Regions from separate parts of the Paenibacillus sp. FSL R10-2778 genome, predicted to be linked through region 1. Evidence: riboswitches for the same ligand, from Rfam matches in the RefSeq annotation. Region 1 holds a riboswitch; each other region holds the start of a gene.
The links. A riboswitch is a leader RNA that binds a small molecule or an ion and turns the genes downstream of it on or off. The one in region 1 is predicted to bind cyclic di-GMP.
Positions count from the first base shown of each region.

Region 1 (4,569 bases):
CACCCTCATTCAGTGCATCTTTACGACGTTGTAAAATGCGCTCCAGCTTCGGATAAACCTGGAATCCAGCAGGAACCGTCAACAGTTCACGATTGATCTCCTGCAGGCTGGAGATGGATACCGCTGTAGTGTTTGCCGCTGCGCGGTCCGTTTGTAGAGGAATGAAGGCTTTGGGTTCTTTTTTCTTATGATTGCCTTCCTTCATAGTATCGTACGCACGCTGCAATACGCTTTCTGCTTCAGCATTCATCCTTTGTACGTCTTCGGCGGTAAGAACCTTTTCGTTTTTCAGTCTCTCTGCATAGACCTTGTAGACGGTTGGATGATTGCGAACCTTACCGTAGACAATAGGTTGTGTGGTTTCAGGATCATCCATTTCGTTGTGACCATGACGGCGGTAGCCGATGAGATCAATTACGAAATCTTTTTTGAATTGATGGCGGTATGCGCTAGCTAAACGTACAGCTGCTACGCAGGCTTCTGGGTCATCAGCGTTGACATGGACTATTGGGATTTCATACCCTTTGGCGATGTCACTCGCATAATGCGTAGAACGGGAATCTTCACTTTCAGTCGTAAAACCAATTCGGTTATTAACAATGATATGGATCGTCCCACCATTTTGATAACCTTGAAGTTTGCCGATATTAAGCGTTTCTGCAACAATGCCTTCACCTGGAAAAGCAGCATCGCCATGCATCAGCACCGCCATAGCTTTACTGGTATCAATCTTCGGCAGTCCTGCAGTGCTCCGATCTTCTTGTGCGGCACGAGTGAAACCTTCCACAACAGGATTGACGAATTCCAAGTGACTTGGGTTATTCGCTAGTGTTATTCTTGTGCGTACGGTTTCTCCTTCACGGACAGCACGGTCTGCACCGAGATGGTATTTCACATCACCTGTCCAACCATAGTTAATGCCTGTGGAGCCTTCGGAAGGGAAAAGCTCCTTGTTCGGAGAATGATGAAACTCTGAAAATATGATATCATAAGGTTTGCCCAAAATATGTGCAAGAACGTTGAGGCGGCCGCGATGCGCCATGCCCATCAAAATATGCTCCGCACCGTCATGTGCAGCAGCACGTACGATTTCATCTAACATCGGCACAAGAGCATCATTGCCTTCAAGACTGAAACGCTTCTGACCTACAAAAGTCTTGTGGAGGAAGGTTTCAAATTGCTCTACCTGAATCAGGCGGTTCAGGAGCTCTTTGCGTTCTGTATTATTTAGGGGTGCTGGTGAGCTGGTGGATTCTGCCTGCCTATTTAGCCATTGCAGTTCTTTTTCTTCATGCACATGCCCGAATTCATAGGCGATAGTCTTGGTGTATGCCTGACGCATACGTTGCACGGCATCCCATCCGGTATGCACATCATTCGGCGCATTTTCCCATATAAGCGTGGCAGGCAGTGCGATCAGGTCTTCGCGGGTCAGCCCATAGGTTTCAAGCTCAAGATATTTTGCCATGGGATTCTGATCGCGTACCAGCGGATCAATTTCAGCGGCCATATGGCCATATATACGAATATTGGCGATTAGCTTGGAAGCTCTTACTGCTTTTCTAAGCCATTCGGTGTCTCCCGAGATGCGCGGCTGAGGAGCCGGTTCGCTATCCGGAGTTAGGGGAGGAGGTCCCGAATTTGTAAAAAGCTCGCGATAATTATTTTCTACGGTGGAGGGATCTTTCACAAACTGTTCATATCTTTCTTGAATGTAGCCTAAATTGGGTCCGTAATACTTACTCCAAATGGATTCGTTATAGGGCTCTTTGGCTGCCATGAATACATCCTCCTTAACGGATGAACTCCATACGTGACATTTTGTGTCAACGCTTACTGGAGCTGTGATGATTGCGGTTTCATTTCTCATCTTATTGTGCTACTTTCGGCCACTGTAATCAATTCATTCTTTCGTCCAATACGTTCGCAAAATGGTATGGGTTAGCTTGTTCTAATGAAAAGAAGGGTGTTTCTTCTCATTACCCATTCTAAAGGCCTATTAAAATGATTCTATTATCCTTATTTTTAACTATTAGGTCAGTAAATATTTATTTTGCTAGTACAATTTATTTTATGTAACGGACGAGTATCGTGATAATCGGACAAGATCTTTGAAAAAAAATCTTTTATTTTTCGTTTTTAAAATAGAAAGTAACCAGGAATCGACACACTTTTCCGCTTTCTTTTTGTATAATGTTATTGCAGATAGTAATTTTATAGTTTTTTAAGTAGATCCTTTCGTGAAAAGGGTCCAGTAAAAGGTAAACTTGCCGAAAGGCAGGGGCACAAAGTCGCGGGTCTAAGGTAGAGATACTATGACAGCCGGATTGCCTGGGGACGTAAAATCTTAGGGGGAGATTTTTTGGAAAAGTCCAACCAGGGTAGCAACAGAGAACAGCAGTTTATTGATCTGGATCAAGAGTGGGTACATTTATTATTAGCAGCTAAGAAGGCTGGCATTAAGGCAGATGAAATCCGCCAGTTCTTTCATGAGAAAACTGTGCAGATCGTGCAGTAATACATTAGAGGGGTTACATATCGAAAAAGGGCACAGCGGTTCTTCGCTGTGTCCTTTTTCGGTATGATTTAGTAGAAGAGAGGATCGTACCAGATTAGTAGGAAGTATTAATCCTTTTGATCGAGCTTCCATTTCTGATAGTCCAGAAATTCTTTGAATTCGCGTTTGCTAATGCCTGAGTCCATAGCTTCCTGCACCAATCGGAACCATTCCGAATCTAAATGTGATTCCTCTGCATCATTGGGTTCTCCATAGAGTAGGGCATGAATGGATACCTGAAGCGCGTCAGCGATTTTTTCGATAAACTGGATGGATGGATTGGATTGGATGTTTCTCTCCACGTTGCTAAGATACGACTTAGCCACATCTGCTCTGTCCGCAAGCTCAGATAGGGAGAAACCCTTGTCTAGGCGGAGCTGCTGGATACGTTGGCCCATATTCTGTGGCACTATGCTGACGCCCCTCCGTAATTTTTGTTATTAGTATAGCAAATATCAATAAATCGGACAAAGTTTATTGTAAAGAGAAGAGCAGCAATCTGCTTATCCGTGGCCGGATTCAGGATCTGCTGCTCTTCGAGTATTTTATTAAATTACTTTATTGATCTTAGTAGTCTTTTTTCGCACCTTGTTTAGCTACGAAATCCCAAGTCAGTGTTAAGCTATCGCCTTGGAAAATATTTTGATCTTGGTTATTTTCCACAAATTCGAATTGGACGGAGAAGCTGTCGTTGGTACCGGCTTTAATACCGGATGCTTCGGTAAAGAGTTGATCCCAACCTGTATTTTTTACGAGATCCGGATGCTGACTTTTTAAAGCAGCAAGTGTAGTCTCATAAACTACATTTTCAGGAGAGACGATAGGTACTCCTTTATCATTATTTCTAAGGAATTTAACTTTAATGAACTCGGCTAAATCCAGGTAGTTATCTCCTTTAGCATCCGTGATTTGAGTCGATGTATTCAGAATAATAGATCCGATATCGAGCGAACCATCGTTTTTCAATTTGAAGGATTTAGTTACCGTATCACCTGGTTTCAGGTTAGGAATATTAACGATGACAGAAGGGTCGGAGTTCAGATCGAGCGTGCCCGCTGCGAATGTAGCTGTGCTTTGCGCAGTGTCGCTAAAGTATGCGAAGGTTCCTCCGCCGATTAATGATAAACCCAGTGCTGCAGATGCTACGCCAAGACCCAATGTTTTCTTGATACCCATAATAAAATTCCTCCTCAAATTTGTGTTTGAATTTTTTATAAAATTTATATATTGTATCTTCCGGTTCGTAAGCGGAAGTGGACAATCAACTTAGGGCTGTGTTTCTGTTGGGGGCGGTGACGCTGGCAGTAGGGCAGCATTTTTCTTTTCTAATGCAGCTACAGCCTTCCAAGAGGTATACAGAGCATAGAGCAGAAGCATCAAGCCAGGCACGATCATGAGGACTACACTTCCAGCTTTGGAAACCGCGAAATTCATAGCGTAACCGACATAGGGTACAGTGACCCCGGTATACTGAGCTACAACATTCACAGAACTGGTAGGGTTCATGTCGGGCGCGTCGTTGTTATCGCCTTTAGTGCGATAAACAGCTTCACCAGTAGCGTTATTGACGGTCGCTTCTACAATCCGGTGAGTAATGAGCAGATTATCTTCATTCCTAAAGGTGATGACATCGCCTGGTTTGAAACGATTCATATCCCCTCCGGGTTTTAATGCGACAATTGAGCCTGTCTGAATTCCTGGTTCCATCGATCCTGAGAGTACGGTTTTGATCTCATATCCGAAGAAAGCAGGTTCACCGCCGGAGGCCTTGGATAACACTACGGCTGCCACCAGCAGAATAAAGATCACAAGCATTAAGCTCGATAGGGTATTATTGATAATTTTTTTAATTCGCATCTTATTCTCCACCTTTCTCAGGTTGAGGGTCCGAAGGAGCTTGGGTTGCTACCGGCGGGGTAGTCGTACTGTCTTCCGCCTTTGGCGTCTCTTGTGGAGCCTCTTGCTGAGGGACATCTTTTGGAATTGTGAGCTCTTCGTCAATTTCCGGCTTT
Region 1 covers NZ_CP151956.1:434,825-439,393, forward strand. Annotated here, with positions in the region: gene NST40_RS01925 (2-oxoglutarate dehydrogenase E1 component) at 1-1,780, opposite strand, end outside; cyclic di-GMP riboswitch class I at 2,251-2,335, shown strand; gene NST40_RS01930 (anti-repressor SinI family protein) at 2,363-2,518, shown strand; gene NST40_RS01935 (helix-turn-helix domain-containing protein) at 2,626-2,955, opposite strand; gene NST40_RS01940 (TasA family protein) at 3,125-3,733, opposite strand; gene NST40_RS01945 (signal peptidase I) at 3,824-4,414, opposite strand; gene NST40_RS01950 (hypothetical protein) at 4,416-4,569, opposite strand, start outside.

Region 2 (4,569 bases), 610 kb from region 1:
ATCTGATTCATACGGTATACGATTATCTATCGAATTTGCCGCGACAGACATAAACATAGACACCATATTATTAGTTACTTCGCCATATTCCCGTTCACCCATAGCCAAGCGATGCCCAATTTCGTGATTCAGTCCCCAGCCCGGATAGGCTTTATTAAAATCACCTAACATGGTTCCTACTGTTCCAAGTTGGATCCCTGTATGATCTCCCGCTGCATACATCGCACCATAAGGCTGCATTAATCGAATATTCTCACGAATTAGCTTGGCATCATGAATCTCACTACTGCCATCCAAGCCATAGAAGGAAAAAATACTCTTCATCCAGGTGTCATACCCAGTTACGGTGTCCAGCGGGTTATTTCCTTGCGTAATATATTTGTTGTACGCCTCCGTCGCCGTTCCTGTGAAAATAACATGATCGCTGGCCATTTCTACCACATCTATGAGTTTACGATCTTGAACATTTGGATGAGCCGCTTTATCTTCGTCCAGTCTTTGTTTGTATGTGATTAAGAAGGTTTTGAATTGTTCTGGATCCGTGGTCTTGGTCATAAAAGGAATCTTTTCTAAACCTTCGAAGCGGATCAATGGCGCTTTCCCTTGTTCCTCAGCTGTATATGGATTGACGATATACACTGTACCGCCCTTAGTCACTTCATGTGCATAATAACTATTCGTAGCAAATTCAGGAACGGTTATAATGTTCTTACCTGGACGCAATTGCACACCTCTAGCCCAAACATTCCAAGCGGCCTCTTGTTGAGAAAAGACTAAAGAAGGTAGCTTATCGTTAGAAGCTGCGTCCACATAAACGTTGATCGTATCTCCAGGCATTGCAACGAGACCTGTAGGCTGGTTGTTCGTACCAAAACCAATTCTCAGGTTTTCCTGCGCATGCTTTTTCATATCTCCACGTTGTTCCGCCTCAATGATGGTGCCTTCGGTTTGAACTTCACCATTCACTAGCTTCTTAGCTAAATCCAAAGAATCTTTCAGGATTGGATAGAGCGGATGTACTTTTGCCGCTTCTTCTAATTCGTTGATTGCTTCGACGCTATTATAAGCAGGCACAACCGCAATCATCGTTCCATCTGTGAAAATACCATTTACAGCTTCGCTTACTTTATCTTCTGTATAAAATCTAAATTCAGCCGCAAAAGGTCTGTTGATATTAGCTTTTGTGAACTTAAATTTTAATCTTTTAAACTTCGTCGGTTCGAATTTAAATTCCAGAAAGTCATTGGTACTAACCGCGGTTCCGCTAGATACAAGTTGGAAGGTCTCTCCTTTACTCGTCTCTGATGCATAGATTTCAAAAGCCTCTGGGAATCCTTTGCGGTTATCTCTAGCCAAAAAAGCCACTCTGTCCAGCACTTCCGCTTGCGCTAGTTCAAACACGACTTCATTCGTGAAGCTTGCATCATTGTTTTTGTTCGTTTCCCAATGCGTAGTGGGCTGGTCATCCAGCATATATTCAGGCTTCGTACCTGAGTAGCTTCCACCGTTCACCGTTACTTTTGATACGTTTGCATTCGGCATTCTATAAGCTTGGCTATAGGCATTTTCATAGGCTGTTCCATACCCTTTTAGCTTCGAAACCTTGGCTGCCGTTGCCTCTACCTGATGGTTCTCCAAAAGGATCTTTGCATTCTCTATCTCTTCTTTAAACTGCGCATACAGTGGATGTGCCTGCACTTCATTCTCTAAAGCTGTTAATTTCTCTGCCGTATCAAAGGCAGCACTAACTTGGCTCAAGGTATCATCAGTAAATAAATTTTTCATTTTAGCAGAGACACTATCCTCTTTATAAAATGAAAATTCAGCCGCACTCGCCCAATCTTGGTTCGCTTTTTTGAAGACAAATTTAAGTCTCTTAAATGCCGTAGGTGCGAACTGAATCTCCACTACATCACCGGTTGAGCCTGTATATTCTCCAGAAGACACGAGCGTAAAATCACCCGCATCGGTAGTGGAGCCGTAGATATCAAATTCTTGAGCAAAACCTTTACCTTTCGCACCGGATTGCCTAGCCGCGTATACCATTCTATTTAATTCAGTGGACTCATTGAAAACAAACACAACCTCATTCGTAAACGTTGAACTATTCGGTTTGCCAGTCTCCCAATGCGTGCTCATATCCCCATCCATAGCCTTAGCTATAGGCGAGCCTGAGTAGTTACCACCGTTATTTGTGATGGATTTAATATTTGCTGGATTCATTCTAAAAACCTCATTATAGGCATTTAGAGCATCCTTGCCGTACAGCTCAAACGGAATAACCGAAGCGTTGCTTAATAAGTTAACCTTACTTTGCGCCACTTTTTTTGTTACATTTACCTTGCTTGCCTCACTTGCTAAAGCATAACCTGCCTCACTCGAAAAACTGGCCAACATGGCCGCCGATGTAGCGATCGCAATCATTTTCTTCATCTCTTCTTACCCCCAGATGTCATATGAATCTCTCCAGTGCCCAAAAATGGGCACAAAAAAAACTACCCCAAAAGAGTAGCTTGATTGCGTATAAAGTCGCCTAAAAATTAAGACTTAATTTTTATTAAACCTTAACAAGCATAAACGCCTTCGGCGTCCTATAAGGACGGTAAGCGTTTAAGCGAGAAATATAAGATATTAAGTATAGGTGTATAACTTATACTTAATATCTTATATTTTAACAAAAAGCGTTACACACTCTTTGGCAGCTGGCTGACAATAGTTATGATAACCTTAGTCCCTTTAGCTTTGCGTCCCTACATTTCCATAGGTTTGCCTATGAAGTTTCGAATACATTCAAAGAGTAACATAAGCCTAGATCGGATCGCATGATTAATTGGTATGAAATGAATATAGGTAATTGCAATTAGTTTTTCTTATGTGATAGATATTATTTATCGACCATCCCGGAAGAGAAGGGCATCCTTTAGGACTGTAGGTCTACTTAACTCCCCGATCCAAACAAACGCCGGAACCAATTCCACACATCGCCCGTGACGGGAATTAATCCGAAACCATGTTCGCCAACTGCGATTACACCATATGCCCATTGTCCGATAGCTATGGCACCCCCAGCGATCCTGCCTATCGCTATCGCACCAAACGCCGTATCCCCTATGGCGATGGCCCCCAACGCTTTTTCCGCGATTGCGATCGCTCCTACAGCCACGCCTGCAATCGCAATCGCTCCCACTGCGAAGCCAAGCCAGCTAAGTGCTATTGCTCCGATCGCTAACCACATTCCCAGTGATATTGCTCCTAAGGATAATACGCCCACGCTTATCGCACCTATGGAAATCAAGCCGACAGCTACATCTCCAATAGCGATTAATCCAACGGCTGTCTTCACACGGGGTTTACCTCCACGACCATACGCTTGACCTGAGTATCGCCCTAGATTACTGCGAATACTGATGACCGGAAATGAGGGAGAAGGCCATTGATAATCAATCTCTCGTCCATCAAAGCCCCTAGAATCTGCCCAGCGCGTTACAAATTGATGCCATTTCATATCCATCCCGTCCCCCTTTTCAATTACCTAAATTATACAACCCCGGGGGTTGGCTGTACTCAGACTCTGACCTGAAATTCATCTCATCCTCTGGACGGATATATACTCATTAGGATTACTGTTTGGGAATAGGATCAGGCTTTCCAAATAAATATCCCTGAAACAACTGATAACCACTCTGCTTAAGCCATTCAAAGTCCTCTCTAAACTCCACACCTTCTGCTAAAGGAACGGATTGGATTTCTAAAGCTTTTTCTAAAAATTGCTTTGCTATTTTCTGTTTGTTCAGATCGCTGGACACACCCTGAACATATTTCATATCCAGCTTCATGTAATGGGGTTTAAGCTCCAATAACATCTCGATCGTGCTGAAGCCCTCACCAACATCATCTAAAGCGTATTCAAATCCCCGATCCTTGTAATATGTCAAAATAGCTTTCAAATGAGCGAGATCATCCACTTTCTCCGTCTCAACAACTTCAAAGACAAAAAGAGAAGGATCGACGCCTAATTGATTGGCCAGTTCAACGGTTGATCTTAAGCAGAACTCTGGAGCGTAGATCGACGTTGGGATAAAATTAATAAACGTTTTTTTATTTAAGGGTGCAGCATATTTTACAGCCGTCATTCTACATAACCGGTCTAAAGCATATAAACGCCCACGATTACGTGCCGCCGCAAAAATCTCATTAGGATAGATAAGAGATCCGTCTTCTTTTTTAAATCTGGATAGGAGCTCGTATGCAAAAATCTCTTCCCTTACGTTCACAATCGGTTGGAAGTAGCAAGTAACAAGACCCTTAGTGATAACCTCATCAATCCACTCCATATCAAGTACAGTGGGTAATTCGGATAGGGGTCTCCATGTTTGGTCATCTATACGGAATTCAACCTGCTCCGACTCCATATGGTCATTACAGAAATCCAGAAAATCCCGCACCCCAGCCTCCTTAATTGTAATCACATTTTCTTCCACCTTATGTATCGTATTACTTCTACTCAGGTGATGAATAACCTCAGGTAAAACCCTAAGATTAAGCTCACCATGAGCCTTGATTTCAAAA
Region 2 covers NZ_CP151956.1:6,756,816-6,761,384, forward strand. Annotated here, with positions in the region: gene NST40_RS30230 (NPCBM/NEW2 domain-containing protein) at 1-2,433, opposite strand, end outside; cyclic di-GMP riboswitch class I at 2,695-2,781, opposite strand; gene NST40_RS30235 (hypothetical protein) at 2,939-3,505, opposite strand; gene NST40_RS30240 (EAL domain-containing protein) at 3,621-4,469, opposite strand.
Region 2: linked by a shared signal. The riboswitch ahead of NST40_RS30230 (NPCBM/NEW2 domain-containing protein) and the one ahead of NST40_RS01930 (anti-repressor SinI family protein) in region 1 are both predicted to bind cyclic di-GMP.

Region 3 (4,569 bases), 670 kb from region 1:
ACTGTTTATAATCGTTATTGTAGATATCCGCAGCCAGAACATCGAGTTTATCCCCACCGGGATAATATGCAGCATATGGATCTGACCATTCATTCGGCGCATTCGGATTCCACACCCACAGTAGATTATTTAGCTTGTGTGTGTTTACAAAACGATCATAGACAATACTCCACAGCTCTGAAAAATTGTCCTTTTTCCCCCACCAAAACCAACCACTATTCATTTCATGGTAAGGTCGCCATAAGACCGGAACTCCGGCATCACGCAGCTGACCCAAATATCCAGCAACCTCGTCTAGATCTGAGATTAGCTTCTTATACTGAGCTGTCCCAGGTGTAACATAAGCATTAAATTTCTCTTGACTGAGACTTCTGTTTACATTGGACCACTCTGGAGAGGTTCCCGGTAAACTCTGATGGAAGGTCATGGCTACAATGCCACCCTCTTGATGCCATTCAATTGCACTGTCTATAACAGCTTGCCGCTGTTCTGCGATCGTCTCTTCGGATTGATTATTAATCGCCCCTAATTCATAACCATGTAGAACAGCATTTTGTCCCGAAGTATTCTTCAGCTTATGAACCAGTTCATCTGGACTTTCTAGATAATCATGCTGGCCGGACAAGATCCCTTTGCCACGTAGATTTACCAAATTACTCAGCAGTTGCTTGGCTTCTTCAGAAGCCGAAGGATTGCTTGGTATAGCCGGAGGTAGAGAGGAAGAAACACTCATAGCCTTCGGAAGACTTTTAACCTCTCCCCAAGGCAGCAAGGAAAAAATAATAAACACCGGTAACATAGTAAACAACAATCTGTTTTTCTTATAATATTTACGCAAATAAATCCTCCTTTCGGTAGCTGTACTGCCTCCACAGGTGTTAAAAACATACCTGTTATCGGACAATCGTCTTCTGACCTAATGAGGACTATAGCTTAGTAGCTCTGCAATAACGCAGAGCCACTAAGGATCGACCTTTAATTTTCATCAATCAGGAGACATCCGGAAGAAAAAGTGCACTTGCTGGAACTGTCTCTTTAGCTTGACTAGCACTTTCCCACATCAAGCGGACTCTCGCATCGCCTTCATTCTCGTAATACTCCACCTTGATATCATATAGCTGGCCAGCCTTCAGCGTTATAGTGCCCTTACGCTCAGTACCACTTTGCTTAGTCCAACTATCAATCACGGATTCCCCATTCACCCAGACACGGATACCATCATCTGAGGTAGTGTAAAATGTATATTGCTCATTATATAATGGCTTGATTTTACCGCTCCAACGTATGGAGAACCGATCAATCCCGAGGGCGGCATCCGGCGAGCCTTGCCGCCAATTGAAATCGATTATTGCATCAGTTCTGTTAAGAGCTGCTGCTCCCGACAACTGCATGTTGTTGTAATACTCTCCTGCAAGCCCCTTCGCGAGAGGAATTGCTGCCTCCCCCTCTTCTTCGGAAGGTGCCGGCGCTGGTGCGGCGCTAGGTGTCGGTGCCAGACCAGTATTTAATTTATCTCTGGTCAGGGTATAGTTGCTATTCATAAATGTTTTGATTGTGTCTGCACTGTTATTCTCGTAAAGCATTTTTCCCCAGCTCATCATATACGTCCATTTATTTTGCGATTGCTGAAGCTTCTCCAGATTAGGCATTTCACCATTCTCCCCGATCGCAATCGGTTTGCCTGCGGCTAGACTCAATAAGCTGTCATAGTATTTTTGCTGGTAATCATTTTCGTATATATCTGCTGCCAGAATATCTACTTTATCAGCACCTGGATAAGTTAGCGCATAAGGATCTGACCAAACATTGGGAGCATTCGGACTCCATACCCATAACAAATTATTTAATTTATGAACGTTAACAAAACGGTCATACATAATATTCCATAGTTTAGAAAAGTTATTTTTCTTCCCCCACCAGAACCAGTTCCCGTTCATTTCATGATAGGGTCTCCAAAGCACCGGAACGTTGGCATCGCGCAAGCTTTTTAAAGAGACGGCCACCTTATCAAGCTCAGCGATCAGATTGTTATATTGCTTGGTACCCGGTGTAACGTAACTATCGAACTCACTCTGGCTAAGTGTTTTTTTCACATTATCCCAGTCATAAGAGGTGCCCGGCAGGTTAGCATGAAAAGTCATAGCTACGATCCCGCCCGCTTTATTCCAGTTGATGGCGCTGTTCACCACATTTTGACGTTGCCAAGCCATCGTTGCTTCGGACTGACCACTGATCGCACCCATTTCATAACCGTGAAGAGCCGCATATTGTCCGCTGGTTCCCTTCAGCATATTGTTAATTTCATCTGGACTTTCTAAATAGTCATGTTGACCGGCAATAATACCTTTTCCTGAGATCGAGTAAAAATAGTTAAGCAGCTTTACGGCTTCAGGTGAGGCACCTGGGGTAACTGGCGTTCCAGAATTTGAAGCAGCTATGACAACAGACGGCGAAATTCCAACAGCAAGCGGAAGTGCAGTCAGAAACAGGACGAGTGACAGAAATGCACCAAACAATCGATACGTACGGTAAGCTTTCAAAATAATCTCCCTTTCGGTAGCCAGGCTGCCACTCTTTCGAAGGCCCTATAGCTTTGCGTCCCTACCTTTCGATAGGTTTGCCTTTTCAATTTAAGAGAAATAATCTCTCTTACCGTAAGTATCGACGACAATTAATGATATATTTAGTGTTTTTATGACTTTTTTTGATAATTGAGTCAATTTACCTGTTTCAAGAAATTTTGAATTGGTTAAATAGATAGGTTAGACCTATGAAATGAATTGTTGTAGTTCTATATCATTCCAGTCTAAAGTAATACGTATGTTATCTTCTTCTACTAATTCAGACCCCGTCTGTACCTCTATAAACTCAACATCCGTCAAAGCAAGGATCGCGTGCTTCGTTCCTTCCGGTATACGTACCACGTCCCCAGCCTTCACATTATGTTTTTTCTCATTCAGCACAATACTTGCTTCGCCGCTGACGATTGTCCAAATTTCACTACGCTTGCGATGTAATTGATAGCTGATATTATTCCCCTCGGATATAAAAATCCGTTTGGTCAGCACTTCATTGCCTTCATCATATTTCACATAATCAATAACTTTGTAATGACCCCAACGGCGTTCCTCGTACATCGGTCTTTGTTCAAAGGTCTTCAGCACTTCTTTAATCCGTGGGCTCTCAGCTTTATGGGTAACTAGAATCCCATCCGGGCTAGCCGCAATGATCAGATCCTTCGCACCAATTACCGTAATCGGAATGTCCAGCTCATTAATCAAGCAAGTCCCCTCAGAATCCGCCGTCACAAAACCTTTTCCTACATGCTTGCTGCTCATTTCCTCTGTCAGCGTATTCCACGTTCCAAGATCCTTCCAGAATCCATCATACGGCTGCACCACAATATGTTCTTCTTTCTCCACCACTTCATAATCAAAACTGATGGAAGACAATAGCTTATACTGCTTCTGCAATTCTTCATATCCTAAAGGCAACCCTTTACGCTGCAAAATATCTAACAAGTACCCTAAGCGGAAGGCAAACACTCCGCAATTCCACAAGGCATTTTGCTCGATGAGCTGTTCTGCTTGTATGCGGTCAGGTTTCTCTTGAAAGTGACTCACCTTCATAAAACCATTTTCCCCCGCCTCTTCGGTGGTAGGAATAATATATCCGTATTTCTCTGAGGCATGTTCAGGAACAACACCCATAAGAGCCAGATTTGCTCCACTTTCCAGCATGGTCCCCTCAAGCATAGCTATGGTATCGAAAAAAGATGCTTCTACATAAGGGTCAACAGGCAATATTGCTACCGTCTCCGCTGGAGAAACACCTGCCACTGAATAAAGATAGGTAGCTGTTAAGGCGATAGCCGGAAAAGTATCCCGACGCTCCGGTTCAACGATAATCGGCACATGACTTCCCAGTTGGCTTTGTATCATTTCTACTTGGCCACGGCCGGTGGCCAGATAAGATGATTCTGCCATCCCTGCTTCCTCCAGCTGTCTCCAGACACGTTGTACCATGGATTCTGGTTCACCTTGAGGGCTTTCAAGTACCTTTAGAAATTGCTTTGAACGTGAGTCGTTGGACAACGGCCATAACCGTTTACCTGAACCGCCTGATAGAAGTACCATTTTCATAGAATGAACCCTCCTTGAATTATGGAAATCGAGCATATTTGAATTGTTATCAAAACGTCAGCTTCCACTTAGCCTTATTTCGAGCGGATGCACTAAAAAAATTTGTTAGGTAGAAACCACTCCAAGGGATTTTGGACTTCCGATCGCTGTTATCCTCAGATTTCCTTATTGAACCGCTTCTCGCGGTAGAAATCCGAGGATAGCATATGCTTTCGAAGCTAGCTTTCCTACGGAAATCTTTCGGGCGAACACTCCGTTTCTACAGTTCCAAATTCCCTTTCCGTTCTTAACCTAACCAACTTCTTCTTAATACTTGATCCGTGCGTACCGGGCTGTACCAGCCGGAAGCAAGCACGTTTTTCTAAAGATTTGCTTCTGCTCCGGGGGAGGCAGCTGCAACTGCAAGAACAACTGCAACTGCAAGAAC
Region 3 covers NZ_CP151956.1:1,105,403-1,109,971, reverse strand. Annotated here, with positions in the region: gene NST40_RS04785 (glycosyl hydrolase) at 1-838, opposite strand, end outside; gene NST40_RS04780 (glycosyl hydrolase) at 990-2,540, opposite strand; cyclic di-GMP riboswitch class I at 2,553-2,632, opposite strand; gene NST40_RS04775 (sugar phosphate nucleotidyltransferase) at 2,769-4,142, opposite strand.
Region 3: linked by a shared signal. The riboswitch ahead of NST40_RS04780 (glycosyl hydrolase) and the one ahead of NST40_RS01930 (anti-repressor SinI family protein) in region 1 are both predicted to bind cyclic di-GMP.

Region 4 (4,569 bases), 2.6 Mb from region 1:
TCCAGAACATTCCTGGCAGCCTCAAAAGCCATCGTAAGGGAATTCTCATCCGCATCCTTAATACTATACCGTGTAATACGACCTAATGCGGATAATAGACCTCGAATATCAATGCCTTTTTCGTCAAAATGCTTAATGAAAAAGTCGTTACCAACTATATTGCTGGGATGATAGATATCAATGCCTTTAATACGAATTCCGGTCATAATACGCCTCCAGGAAAGCAGTAAAATGTGGCCTACATATTAAGATTAAAAGATCTAGACTGTAACCGCAGAAATGATCTCGATGTTATCGAGTCCAGCTTTACGGCCAAGACGGGAAAGCTGCATTTTGAGGATCGGGTTATTTTCAAGCGTTAGATTTACTTTTACAAATCCATCATTCTTAAACATTACAAAGCAGCTTTCTAAAAGAGGTACAACATCTGGTGCAGTTACATTTAGCTTTCTGCAGTCGATTTTTAGTTCATAGTCAGCTGGAGTAATTGGATTGATAGTTTGTTGATAAGCTTGAATAGATTTTAGACCATCTTCTTCAGAAAATGTTCCATCTAACTCAATGTTAATAACCTTGTTTGTAGTGTCTGTCTTCAAAACGAAACTTCCCATGCCTAAATCTCTCCCATAGATTGAATTTGTCCAAAACAGTTCGACTGCAATATCCAGCCATGTATATCCATTTAGCTGTTTTATAAAAGTCAAAATTCGACACTATACAGCAAGTAATGGGATATTCCGACTCTATTATAGGCATATTTTTCAAGTGTATGCAATAATAAAGTCGAATTTTGTATATTGTTGTCGAACTGTTGGGTTATTGGATTTCTTCTATGGTTGCAAGCAGGATATTAAAAGCTGTGATGATTCTAGGTGCCCCTATAACGGGTACTAAGTGTAATAGAATACCTTTAAGCTGTTCTACTGTAACTCCAACACGAAGGGCCATGACATAATGAACGCCCAACTGTTCGAATTGACCCATTGAAATTAAAGATGAAATGACTGCGATTTCCTTCCAGTCAGGGGCTATAGTATTACGTTGAAAAATATCGCCATAGGCATTCCCCATAATAAATTCAGCCAAGTCAGGGAAGTGGTCTTTAATTGGAGCTAGTGCTTTTGCGCCATAGTCTCCTGATAGATTCGTGAAGTGGTTGAGACCACTGTTGATATTTTCCTTCATGGTTAGCCTCCTAGTTTAGGTTCAAAGTACGGTGTGCAGTCGGAGGGACTTCATCACGGTCTGTTAGCAGTTCAATAACGGCAACATGGTTTAGAGCTACCGCATCTTTAATTGCAGCTGTGAATTCATCCGCAGTCTCACATTTGTAGCCTTTAGCACCTAGAGATTCAGCGAATTTCACGGCGTCCATTGGTACTTCATATAGAGTTCCATCGATACGACCTGTGGTTTTCTCCATACCCTTAAGAGCCATATCTAGTTGCTTATTATTGACCACGATAAAGATGACAGGGATATCTTTGCAGACAGCGGTGTTAATCTCAGCGCCGAGCATCATGAAACAACCATCACCTGTAATGCAGAGGACAGTTTCTTCAGGAGCTGCAACTTTTGCACCAATAGCCATGCCGATCGAATTACCCATGCAAGCAAAATACGCATCAAAAACAAAGCTGCCCGGTTTCTTAACCTTGTACCATTTTGCAGCGTGGAATCCATGACTTCCATCATCAACGAAAATTGAATTATTATAAGGGATCAAATCACTTAAAGTACTCATTACCGAAGCAAGGGAAAGATTCTTGAGGGTTGGAAGCTCTTCTGAATAATCCGTATCGGCCAAAGCCTCACGTTTGGTGATTGTGCTTGGGTCAATATGATTTAGGCAGTGCACCAAATTATCGCGCAGGTCCCCGGTGACCGGTATCGTTTTGGACAATAGTATTTTTCCGACAAAGGTTGGATCAATATCAAATTGAATTAAAGTTGCTGGATGATTCTCCCGTTTAAGATTACAGATGGTCATATCACTTAAACGTGATCCAAGCACTATAAATAAATCGCTTTTATTCAATAAATCGTCCCCGTGGGTCGAACCGCCAACGCCAATAGGACCATGATAGAGTGGGTGATCCCAGACTATAGCCCCTTTTCCACCAGGAGATGTTACTACAGGAATATTAAAAGTTTCTGCGAGTTGAACAAGCTCTTTATGTGCTCCGGAGCGGTTAATTCCTTTACCCGCAATAATCAAAGGATTCTTAGCAGCTTGAATAGCATCGATGACTCTATCGATATTAGCTAGACTAATTAGAGATTCTCTTTCTGGGATTACTATATTGCATTCTTCCAATACTTCAGTTTGTACATCAAAAGGAATACAAAGATGAACAGGACCCCGTTTGGTCAGGGCCACAGAAATCGCATGATTAAAAATAGTACCGAAGTGATCCCCACGTTCAACCAATTTACTGAACAAGGTGGCAGGTCTGAACATATCAGCTAAATCAGCCAGAAAAGAGGTGGAGTCCTGACATTGAGGAATTCCAAGCTCTGTAATGGATTGGTGGCCGGTAATAAATAGGACAGGTAGGTTGTTAGCTTTCGCGTGTGCTGCTGCTGTAAGCAGGTTAGTTCCCCCAGGACCCGAAGTACCAAATGCTACGCCTAGGTTACCCGTTTTCAGCGCATACCCTGCTGCTTCGAATCCGGAGCTTGCTTCATGTCTGCCGGGAATAAATTCAATACCGTAATCCACCATCTTTAGAACAATTGGACAAATGGATTTGCCAATGATCCCAAAAGAATGTGTGACTCCAAGGTTACGTAGTGCTTCCGCCATGTAATCTGCGACTGTCTTCAAAAGAAACACCTCACAAGTTTTTTGATATATATTAGTTATTAATCTACCGAATAGATACGATAGATCAATATACTCAAAAAGTAAAAACCTGTGCTCTATAGTAAGCACAGGTTGGTGGCATAAGGCGCCGCTAAGACTGAACAATAGTTCAGCCGTCCTGGTTCCTCTGCAACCTGGCAATCATGGCCTCAAACGAAAAAATGAGGCTGTAGATCCATGGTTTTGCGTCATCCTCTTTCGAGGATTTTGCCAATATTAATTTATAGTTGATAAGAATAATTTTCCTTTACAATATATTCCTCATTAATTTTTGTCAACATAATCCGCTAAAAAAACTCGAAATTTGACGAAAGTCTTGTCCAAGAGATGAAGTTTTGCCTCGCGAAAAAAACTGCCACCTAAGACTCAGCTTAGGTGGCAGTTGATAGTTTTGAACTAGAATTTAAAGATATGAATGGTTTTTTGCAGATTAAATACGGCCTGGGTCATTTTTTCCGTTTCTTCTGCAACAGACTGCAGGGCATTAATCTGTTCATTCATAGCCGCCGATACCTCTTCCGTGCCAGCAGCAGTTTCTTCGGTGATTGCTGAGATATTCTCAATTGCACTGGAAATTTTCAAGGCACTTTCTAGCATAAGATCACTCTCCGCAGAGAATGAAGAGATTTGCTCGGTAATGTACTGCACGCTTTGTACAATTTGTGCGAAAATATGGGCAGATTGAGTGATCATTTCATTCTGAACCTGCACAACCTCTTCATTGATGGCAATATTATCGATGGCTTGTTTAATATCTGACTCAATGCTGCGGACCAAGCCGAATACTTCTTTTGTGGATGCCGTAGATTCTTCAGCAAGCTTGCGGACCTCTTGAGCTACAACGGCAAAACCCCGACCATGCTCTCCGGCACGAGCAGCTTCGATGGAGGCATTCAGTGACAGCAGGTTGGTCTGCTCAGCGATCTCTGTGATGGTCTTGGTGATCATCGTAATCCCGCGGGCATTTTGTGAGAGAGCTTCAATAGTATCAGCCACTTTTTGTGTAGCCTCTATGTTTTTACGCATGCCTTCAGCCTGTGTATCTACGGATTGGCGCCCTTGCTCAACAAGTTCTAAGGTATGTATTGAACGTCTGTTCATTTCTTTGGTGGAGTTCGTATAATTGGATACTTTGGTCTCAATGTCTTTAATGGATTCTGTCATATCAGCGATATCCGTAGATATTTCATTTGCACCAAGAGCGAGCTCAGTAGAAGAAGAGGCTACTTGTGCCATGACAATTTTCAGGTTCTGGTTCTTATCTTCGATTCCGCGGCTTGCATCCATAACTTGACGGGTGATCTGCGATGCATCGGTCAGAATCTTCTTGAGCTTATCAATCATTGTGTTAAAGGAGCGGCTTACGTCACCCATTGAGCCATTTTCGTCCGCTCTGCTAGTGAAATCGCCCTTCGAAATACTGTGAGATACATTAGCAATATCATCAAAAGATGATGTAAGCGTTCTCTCCACGAAGCGAGCAACAGGTAAAGTCAGACCTGCAAGAACAACTACTAGTATAATTCCTACGAGAAATTGACCTAGAATCATTAACGTAACTAAGACAGGAATAGCAAACAGTGCGGCAACGAGGTAACATCCGGCAACAATTCTTTGTTTTAACGGAAGTTTGTGCATCCAGCTCATTGGTAAAATGTCCCCCTTATTAAATTTTATGTAATGGTGTTATTATAGGGGATTTA
Region 4 covers NZ_CP151956.1:4,793,605-4,798,173, reverse strand. Annotated here, with positions in the region: gene NST40_RS21720 (ketoacyl-ACP synthase III) at 1-206, opposite strand, end outside; gene NST40_RS21715 (hypothetical protein) at 261-611, opposite strand; gene NST40_RS21710 (carboxymuconolactone decarboxylase family protein) at 817-1,185, opposite strand; gene NST40_RS21705 (thiamine pyrophosphate-binding protein) at 1,196-2,836, opposite strand; cyclic di-GMP riboswitch class I at 2,992-3,088, opposite strand; gene NST40_RS21700 (HAMP domain-containing methyl-accepting chemotaxis protein) at 3,263-4,513, opposite strand.
Region 4: linked by a shared signal. The riboswitch ahead of NST40_RS21705 (thiamine pyrophosphate-binding protein) and the one ahead of NST40_RS01930 (anti-repressor SinI family protein) in region 1 are both predicted to bind cyclic di-GMP.